4 regions of the Streptomyces sp. R11 genome follow, and region 4 is predicted to be linked to each of the others. Evidence: riboswitches for the same ligand, from Rfam matches in the RefSeq annotation. Region 4 holds a riboswitch; each other region holds the start of a gene.
What was found. A riboswitch is a leader RNA that binds a small molecule or an ion and turns the genes downstream of it on or off. The one in region 4 is predicted to bind cyclic di-AMP.

Region 1 (2,191 bases), 1.1 Mb from region 4:
GCTGCGCGCCGCTCACCCCGGCGTCGCCTTCGAGTCCTGCTCGGGCGGCGGCGGACGGATCGACCTCGGTGTGCTCAGCCGTACCGACCAGGTGTGGACCTCGGACAACACCGACCCCCTCGACCGGCTCGCGATCCAGCACGGCTTCAGCCAGATCCACCCGGCGAGGGCCATGGCCGCCTGGGTCACCGACAGCCCGAACGCCATGCTCAACCACCGGGCCGCCTCCCTGCGCTTCCGGTTCGTGAGCGCGATGGCCGGAGTGCTCGGCGTCGGCGGCGACCTCACCCGGTGGACCGAGGGGGAGCTGGCCGAAGCGCGGGAGTGGGTGACGCTCTACAGGCAGATCCGGCCCGTGGTGCAGCGCGGCGACCTCTACCGGCTGCGGCCCCCGAGTGGCGGGCTCAGTGCGGTCCAGTACGCACTCGGTGACGAGACGGTCGTCCTGGCCTGGCTCCAGGCTCAGAGCTACGGCGAACCCGCCCCGCCGCTGCGGTTGCGCGCCCTGGACCCGACAGCGTCGTATGAATGCCTTGAAACGGGCGAAATTCACCGAGGGGCTGTATTGGTGCATCACGGACTACGCACCGACTTGCGGGGCGACCTTGATGCGACAGTTATCCGACTGCGTCGCATCTAGGAGTTCTGTCCGAATTGGCGCCTTAAATTCCAACTCGCTCCGGAGTAAAGGGAGCTGGAGAAGTGTCACGTGAGGAGCGTCATATTCGTGACCGTGCGTCGCTCGTCATGTTCACGTAATTCACATGCTTTTCGAGGGGTTTTGAGTCGGGCGACGTCCCGATAATTCACGGAGTGTGACCGGTAATTCCCACAAGGGATCAACGGGAACGCATTCGGACGGAACCCCTCACTTGTTCCGGTGCGTCTTCCTCGCTTACGTTCCACACCAATCCGGACGGACGCCTAATCCTGCCGCCGACCGGATCCCGCGCTAACTCACCCGTACCCGGCAGGAGCGGGGGACCCACAGGTACAACCGCCTGTTCCGGTCTCCGGAACGGCTTGGGGTCAAGTCGCGTCCCGACGCGACCGGGCATCTCCAGCCCGCACCCGACAGCTCACCTCGCAGGCGCCGGAGAGGAATTCGCCATGCCCGCGAAGGGTAAGCATCGCCGCCCGAAGTCCCTGCGCTTCACCCGCTCCATCGCCATCGCCGGAACAGGTGGCGCCGCTCTCGCTCTCCCGCTCATGGGGGCCGCCGGCGCCCACGCCGCTCCCTCTCAGTCCGTTTCGGAAAAGGCCGTTCAGTCCGCTCCGGTCGCCGAGAAGAAGGCCGAGAAGAAGGCCACCGGCAAGAAGGCGGACGCGCGGACCTATTCGGTCAAGGTCGGCGACTACCTTGCGAAGATCGCCGACGACCAGAACGTCAGCGGTGGCTGGAAGAAGCTCTACGCCGACAACCGTGAGGCCGTCGGCGCGGACCCGGCGCTGATCCACCCGGGTCTGAAGCTCACCATCGGCGGCAAGAAGGCCGAGACGAGCGCCCCCAAGTCCTCGTCCGCCCCCTCGTCTTCCTCCTCCGCGCCTTCGAAGCCGTCCTCGGACACGACCGCCTCGAAGTCGTCGGCGTCCAAGTCCGCCGCGTCGAAGACCACCACGACCGCCCAGAGCGCCGAGAACACCAGCGCCTCCAGCGGCTTCTCCGCCCCCCTCGACGGCGCCACCCTCGGCACCGCCTACAAGGTGGCCGGCAGCATGTGGTCCAGCGGCTACCACACCGGTGTCGACTTCTCCGCCCCCACCGGCACCCCCCTGAAGGCGGTCGGCGCGGGCACCGTCGTCTCGGCCGGCTGGGGCGGCGCGTACGGCAACCAGGTCGTCATCCAGCTCGCCGACGGGCACTACGCCCAGTACGCCCACCTGTCCTCGCTGTCCGTCTCCAGCGGCCAGTCAGTGACGGCGGGCCAGCAGATCGGGCTCTCCGGCGCGACCGGCAACGTCACCGGCCCGCACCTCCACTTCGAGATCCGCACCACCCCGGACTACGGCTCGGACCTGGACCCGGTCGCCTACCTCCGCTCGAAGGGCGTCTCCATCGGCTGACGCCTGCCGCGAAACCACCTGCCTGACACGCTGCCGAAGGCCGGACCCCGATCCCCGGGTCCGGCCTTCGGTGTGCGTGCACACGGCTGAGTGGCGGTTGCGCCCACAACACCCCTGATCAGAGGGT
Region 2 (2,191 bases), 1.5 Mb from region 4:
TGTCCGACGACGAGTTGGCGGCGACGGCGCGGTCGGTGGTCGGCTCCCTCGCGACGGTCACCATGTCGGGGCCCGGGACCGTCGAACTCCAGCCATGCGGCATCACGAAGGCGACCGGTCTCGCGCTCGCCGCCGAGCATCTCGGTCTCGGCGCGCGCGAGACGATCGCCTTCGGGGACATGCCCAATGACATCCCCATGTTCGACTGGGCCGCCCGCGGGGTGGCGATGGCCAACGCGCATCCCGAACTCAAGGCGGTCGCCGACGAGATCACCCTCTCGAACGAGGACGACGGCATCGCCGTCGTCCTCGAGAGGCTGTTCGCGGGGAGCCTGGCCGACTTCGCCCGGTAGGGCATGTCGTCGGCGGCCAGGCCCCGCGCCCGGGCCTAGTAGGGACCGTTCACGTTGTCGATCGAGCCGTAACGCGCGGCCGCGTAGTTGCACGCGGCCGTGATGTTCGCGACCGGGTCGAAGGGGTCGTACACCGTCCCCGGCACGTGGTACGACGCGAAGGTCGGGTCGATGACCTGCAGGAGGCCCTTGGACGGGGTGCCCGCGACGGCGTTGGAGTCCCAGTTGTTGATGGCCTGGGGGTTGCCGGACGACTCGCGCATGATGTTGCGGTGAATGCCCTCGTACGAACCCGGAATTCCGTTTTGCGCCATGATGTCCAGCGCGTTGCGGATCCAGCCGTCCAGGTTGTTCGGGTACGTCTTCACGGAGGACTGGGTGGCCTTGGCGACGCCCGACTTCTTGGCGGGTGCGGACGCCTTGTCGGCCGACTTGCCCGGCGAGCTCGCCTTCTTCGTCGCCCGGACCTCCAGGTCGAGGCCCGGGTGGATCAGACGGGGGTCGTCGCCGACGGCCTTGCGGTTGTCCTTGTAGAGCTGCTTCCAGCCGCCCTGCACGTCGTACCGGTCGGCGATGCCGTAGAGCGTGTCGCCCTTCTTCGTGGTGTACGCGACGGTCTTGGCCTTCACGGCGGCCTGGGGAGCGGCCTGCGCGACGGTGGGGGACTGGGCCGGCTGTGCGGCGCTCGCGGTGGTCGCGCTCAGGAGCGGGATGGCGAGGGCGGCGGTCCCGGTGCCGGCTGCGATGACGTGCCGGGTGAGCGGGTTGGTGCGGGGGCGGCGGTGCTTGCCTCGGGGCATGGCGCTGTTCCTCTCCGGCGCCTGCGAGGTGAGCTGTCGGGTTCGGGCGGGAGATGCCCGGCCGCGCCGCCGTGCGGCGGCGCGACTTCACCCCGAGCCGGTCCGGGGCGCCATCAAGACGTCCGGTCCGGCGACTTACCTGGGTCCCCCGCTCCTGCCGTGCGTGTATGAGTTGCGTGGGTGGGTGGCTCGGGCGGCGGCAGGATTAGGCGTCCGCCCGACTGAGCGGGAACGTATGCGAGAGCACATGCCTGGAACAAGTGCCGTGGTCACCTGTCGGCCGGTTGACCATGGTCTGGTGCGAATGGGGCGCTTGATCCTTTGCGGTTGCCAAGCCTCAACTTGCTGTGGAGCAAGGGGAGACGTGGGTGCGCCGAGACGGTTCCATGAATGGGCGTGAGTGACCCAATTCACTGGCATCCACAAGAGCGGCAAATCGGGCAATGAATCCAACTCGCCTTTAACCGGCTGTCCGTGGAGTCCGTTTCTCCCATGTCCGGTGGAAAAGTACCTCTTCGCCCTCCATGCAGATCACCTCGTTGGAGGCGATGAAGTCCTGCCGGTCGCAGCTGATCTCCGAGCGTGTGCGCACGGTTGCGTCCCACCCCAGCTCCGGGCGGTGCAGGCGGATCGACCAGTCCGAGCGGGTGCGGGCCGACAGGGGGTCCCACTCGTTGATCGTGTACGTCTCCAGCGCTTCCTCGGTGAACTCCAGGCCGTCGGAGTACACGCGCGTGCCGCCGTACCGGGGGGCGACCTCCAGGCGCCACTCGCCCTTGGCCACGTCTCGCACGACGAGGCGCTCGGGGCGGGGCTCGTCCAGCGTGATGGGGGAGTTCACGCCGAGCGGTTCCGCCTGCTCCGGTTCCTCGAAGGTGATCGCTGTGTCGTCTGCTGACTCGTCCAACGCACGCGCGCGTACCGGAAGTTCCAGCGAGCTTCCCGACGGTTCCAGGCCGAAGCCCGCTGCCGAGTCCGGCTGGGGCCAGATCCACGCCAGTACGCGGAGGAGACGGCGAGGCGGATGCGGTGGCCGGG
Region 3 (2,191 bases), 2.5 Mb from region 4:
GCCGGCCGAGCGGATCGGCGGCTTCCGGATCGCGGCACGGTACGAGGCGGCGCAGGAGGGCGCCTCCATCGGCGGCGACCTGTACGCCGTGCAGGACAGCCCGCACGGCCTGCGGGTCGTCGTGGGGGACGTGCGCGGCAAGGGCATCGGAGCGGTGGGCGCGGTCGCCGTGGTCATCGGGGCCTTCCGCGAGGCCGCCGAGCAGGAGACCACGCTGGAGGCGGTCGCACAGCGCCTGGAGCGGGCGCTGGTGCGCGAGCGCGACCGGCGTGAGTGGGCCGAGTCCGCCGAGGGGTTCACCACCGTCGTACTCGCCGAGCTGCCGCACGGCAGCGGGATCGTGCGCCTCGTCAACCGCGGGCATCCCTCGCCCCTGCTGCTGTACGCCGACGGCACCGTGCGCTCGCTGCCCGCCGCCGAGCCCGCGCTGCCGCTCGGCATGCGAGAGCTGGGCGTCTGGCCCGACCGGGCTCAGGAGGCCGACTGCCCGAGCGGGGCCACGCTGCTCCTGTACACCGACGGCCTGAGCGAGGCACGGGACGGCGACGACCGGTTCTACGACCCCGAGGCGGGACTGGCGGGGCGGGCCAACGCCCGTTGCGAGCCGGCGGCGCTGCTGGAGAAGCTGGCGGCGGAGGTGCGGCGGCACTCCGGGGGCGGGATGGCGGACGACATGGCCCTCATCGCCGTACGGCGGCCATGATGCGGTTCCTTGATCCTTGTCACCGGACGTGACCGGGCGACCCCCCTCCGCATAACAACTGACACACCGTCAACACCTGTGTGGCGTCTGAGGTCTGGCCAACTCGCCCGATTTAGGCCGCTCATGACCCGTAAGTCCAGGCGAAAATCGTTAATGATCAAGTGGAACAGCTTGGAATCCGCACCCCGGGTCTATTAACGTTCGATAACGCAGCGCGGTCGTCCCAGCCGTCACAAGAGGCGGCTCCGTGCGCATGCGCCGAATCTCGAAAGGGAACCGGGGAACCACCAACTTGGGGTGAATCGCGCAGATACCACCGTGAAGTCACGGGCGGTATACGCGCGTAGGAGACCTTCCTGCTCCGAACCCGTCAGCTAACCCGGTAGGCGAGAAGGAAGGAAAGGAGTACGCCCACGTGGCGTCCAACCGGCCTGCCCCGCAAGCCCCGTTCGTGCCGAGCCAGCGCAGCACCGACACCTTCGGCTACGACCGCAACCGCACCGACGAGGGCCCGTTCGAGGAGTGGAATCCCACCGCGGAGTCCCTTCGTCCCGTTCGCGGCAGGCATCGCGTCTCCAAGCAGCGCGGCGGGGGACTCGCCCGCAGCTCCACGGTTCTCGGCGTCGGTGTCATAGCCGCCGTCGGCGCGGGCGGCATGGCCAGCGCGAACAGCGGCAAGCCGCCGGTCGCGATCACCATGCCGGACCTGCCCCTGATCTCGGACGACTCCTCCGAGCCCGCCGAGGACGCGGCCACCGCGCTCAGCACCATGGGCGAGACCTACGACGAGACCGCGCAGGGCGGTTCCGACGCCGGTGAGGCGCTGCGGAGCCGGATCATCGCGCAGGCCGAGTACCAGCAGGACCAGATCGACAGCAAGGCCGCCGCAGCCGCGGTCGCCGCCGCCGAGAAGGAGGCCGCCGACGCGGCCGCCAAGGCGGAGAAGGAAGCCGAGGCCAAGGCCGCCGCCGCGAAGGCAGAGGCCGAGGAGGAGGCCCGCAAGAAGGCCGAGGCCGAGCGCCTCGCCGAGCTGGCCAAGCAGTACACGCTGCCGACCTCCTCCTACACCATCACCTCGACCTTCGGACAGGCCGGCGCCTACTGGTCCTCCGGGTACCACACGGGCCTCGACTTCGCCGCGCCCACCGGCACGCTGATCAAGGCCGTGCACAGCGGCACGATCACGTTCGCCGGCTGGGACGGCTCGTACGGCTACAAGACCGAACTCACCCTCGACGACGGCACCGAGGTCTGGTTCGCGCACCAGTCCTCGATCAGCGTGAGCGTCGGCCAGAAGGTCAACACCGGTGACGTCATCGGCCGCGTGGGCGCCACGGGCAACGTGACCGGCGCCCACCTGCACCTCGAGGTGCACCCCGGCGGCAGCTCCAGCGGCATCGACCCGCTGGCGTGGCTGCGCGGCAAGGGGCTCACGCCCTGAGGCGTTACGGCCTCTGTCCTTGTGAAGTTCCCAGCTGTCCTTCTGAA
Region 4 (2,191 bases):
CCATGGATATTTTTTGGACAGCGGGTCGTTCGAAACGCCGAAAGCCCCGGCTCGGGGAGCCGGGGCTTTCGGAAGACGCGCGGGCGTCAGCGGCGGAGCGTCAGATGTTCACGCCGTGCGAGCGCAGGTAGGCGACGGGGTCGATGTCGGAGCCGTACTCCTGCGTCGTGCGGGCCTCGAAGTGCAGGTGCGGCCCGGTGACGTTGCCGGTGGCGCCGGACAGGCCGATCTGCTGACCGGGGGTGACCGTCTGGCCCACCGAGACGGCTATGGACGACATGTGGCCGTACTGGGTGTACGTACCGTCGTTCATCTTGATCACGACCTGATTGCCGTACGAGCCGCCCCAGCCGGCCTCCACGACGGTGCCGGAGGCCACCGAGTGGACCGAGGTGCCGCTGGCTGCGTGGAAGTCGACGCCGGTGTGGCTGCCGGAGGACCAGACGGCCCCGCCGGCCTTGTAGCCCGTGGAGACGTACGAGCCGGAGATCGGGGCGACGTAGGACAGCAGGCGCTTACGCTCGGCCTCGCGGGCGGCGCGCTCCTTGGCCTCGCGCTCCTTCTTCGCCTTCGCGGCCGCCTTCTTGCGCGCGGCCTCCTCGGCGGCCTTCTTGCGGGCCGCGGCCTCCTTGGCGGCCTGCTCCTGGGCGGCGGCCTGGGCGTCGATCTGGTCGGCGATCGAGTTCTCGACGGCGACGACGGGGATGAGGCCGGTCTGCTCGACGGCCGGTTCGGCGGCGAGCGCCGGGGCGGCCAGGGTGCCGATGACGCCGGTGGCGGTGAGTGCGGCGACGCCCGCGGCGCGGGCGGTGGTGCGCTCGAAGCGGCTGGGGCGACGGTGCTTCCCCGCGGGACGCTTCCCGGTGGCGCAGGTGAACGCCATGAAGTGGCTGGTCCTTTCCTTCCTTCTCGCCTACCGGGTTAGCTGACGGGTTCGGAGCAGGAAGGTCTCCTACGGACCCCCTCGCGGCTGCGCGGGCGTCCGATTCACCCCAGGGACTTCGATGGGTCCCCGGCTCCCCTGGCTCGCGCCGTACGGGGACTCGGCGATGGCTGTCCGGTGCCGCGGGCGCGGCGCAGTGCCTGACGGACAGCCCGGAAGACGCTAAACGGGGCATCTTTCAATCCCCAAACGGATCCTGCCTTTTGTAGTGCATCCCACAGGTCAGACAGGCAACCTCTCCCTCAATTCGGGCATAAAGGGGCCCTGGTGACTCTTCCGTCGCCAGGGCCCCTACGCACGCGTGCCGTCTCCGGCGCCGCGCCAGTCCCCTACTCGGCAGCCACGACGCTGACTTCGCCGATGCCGAGGGCCTCGACGGGCTCCCGGATCTCGGCCGCGTCGCCGACCAGGATCGTCACCAGACGGTCGACCGGGAAGGCGCTCACGGCCGCCGCGGTGGCCTCGACGGTGCCGGTCGCGGCGAGCTGCTGGTACAGCGTCGCCTGGAAGTCGTCGGGCAGGTGCTGCTCGACCTGGTCGGCCAGCGTGCCCGCCACGGCCGCGGCCGTCTCGTACTTCAGCGGCGCCACCCCGACGAGGTTCTGCACGGCGAAGTCCCGCTCGGCGTCGGTGAGTCCCCCGTCGGCGACACCGCGCAGGACCTTCCAGAGGTCGTCCAGGGCGGGACCGGTGTTCGGGGTGTCCACGGAGCCGCTGATGGCGAGCATCGCCGCACCCGAGCCGTCCGGGGCGGAGCGCAGGACCTGCCCGAACGCGCGCACTCCGTAGGTGTAGCCCTTCTCCTCGCGCAGGACCTTGTCCAGGCGGGAGGTGAGGGTGCCGCCGAGGCAGTACGTGCCGAGCACCTGCGCGGGCCAGACGCGGTCGTGCCGGTCGGGGCCCACGCGACCGATCAGCAACTGCGTCTGGACGGCGCCGGGGCGGTCCACGATGACGACGCGCCCGGTGTCGTCCGCGGTCACCGGCGGGACCGGCCGGGGCTGGGCCGGGGAGCCGGTCCAGGCACCGAGGGTGTCGCCGAGGAGGGCGTCGAGGTCCACGCCGGTGAGGTCGCCGACGACCACGACGGTGGACGTCGCCGGACGCACATGGCGCTCGTAGAAGGCACGTACTCCGGCGGAGTCGATGCCGGCGACCGTGTCCTCGGTGCCCTGGCGCGGGCGGGACATGCGCGAGGTCGCCGGGAACAGCTGCCGGGACAACTCCTTGGCGGCGCGGCGCGAGGGG

Region 1: it holds a riboswitch for cyclic di-AMP, as region 4 does, so the genes downstream of both, AB5J55_RS36795 (LysM peptidoglycan-binding domain-containing M23 family metallopeptidase) here and AB5J55_RS31690 (M23 family metallopeptidase) in region 4, are expected to answer to the same signal.
Region 2: it holds a riboswitch for cyclic di-AMP, as region 4 does, so the genes downstream of both, AB5J55_RS24910 (transglycosylase SLT domain-containing protein) here and AB5J55_RS31690 (M23 family metallopeptidase) in region 4, are expected to answer to the same signal.
Region 3: it holds a riboswitch for cyclic di-AMP, as region 4 does, so the genes downstream of both, AB5J55_RS19960 (M23 family metallopeptidase) here and AB5J55_RS31690 (M23 family metallopeptidase) in region 4, are expected to answer to the same signal.

What each region holds. Positions count from the first base shown of each region.
Region 1 covers NZ_CP163432.1:7,948,855-7,951,045, forward strand. Annotated here, with positions in the region: gene AB5J55_RS36790 (alpha-galactosidase) at 1-640, shown strand, start outside; cyclic di-AMP (ydaO/yuaA leader) riboswitch at 949-1,106, shown strand; gene AB5J55_RS36795 (LysM peptidoglycan-binding domain-containing M23 family metallopeptidase) at 1,111-2,064, shown strand.
Region 2 covers NZ_CP163432.1:5,362,244-5,364,434, forward strand. Annotated here, with positions in the region: gene AB5J55_RS24905 (HAD family hydrolase) at 1-353, shown strand, start outside; gene AB5J55_RS24910 (transglycosylase SLT domain-containing protein) at 389-1,153, opposite strand; cyclic di-AMP (ydaO/yuaA leader) riboswitch at 1,159-1,327, opposite strand; partial or broken gene AB5J55_RS24915 (CocE/NonD family hydrolase) at 1,614-2,191, opposite strand, start outside.
Region 3 covers NZ_CP163432.1:4,378,568-4,380,758, reverse strand. Annotated here, with positions in the region: gene AB5J55_RS19965 (PP2C family protein-serine/threonine phosphatase) at 1-703, shown strand, start outside; cyclic di-AMP (ydaO/yuaA leader) riboswitch at 950-1,107, shown strand; gene AB5J55_RS19960 (M23 family metallopeptidase) at 1,119-2,144, shown strand.
Region 4 covers NZ_CP163432.1:6,873,507-6,875,697, reverse strand. Annotated here, with positions in the region: gene AB5J55_RS31690 (M23 family metallopeptidase) at 101-883, opposite strand; cyclic di-AMP (ydaO/yuaA leader) riboswitch at 897-1,059, opposite strand; gene AB5J55_RS31685 (M16 family metallopeptidase) at 1,273-2,191, opposite strand, start outside.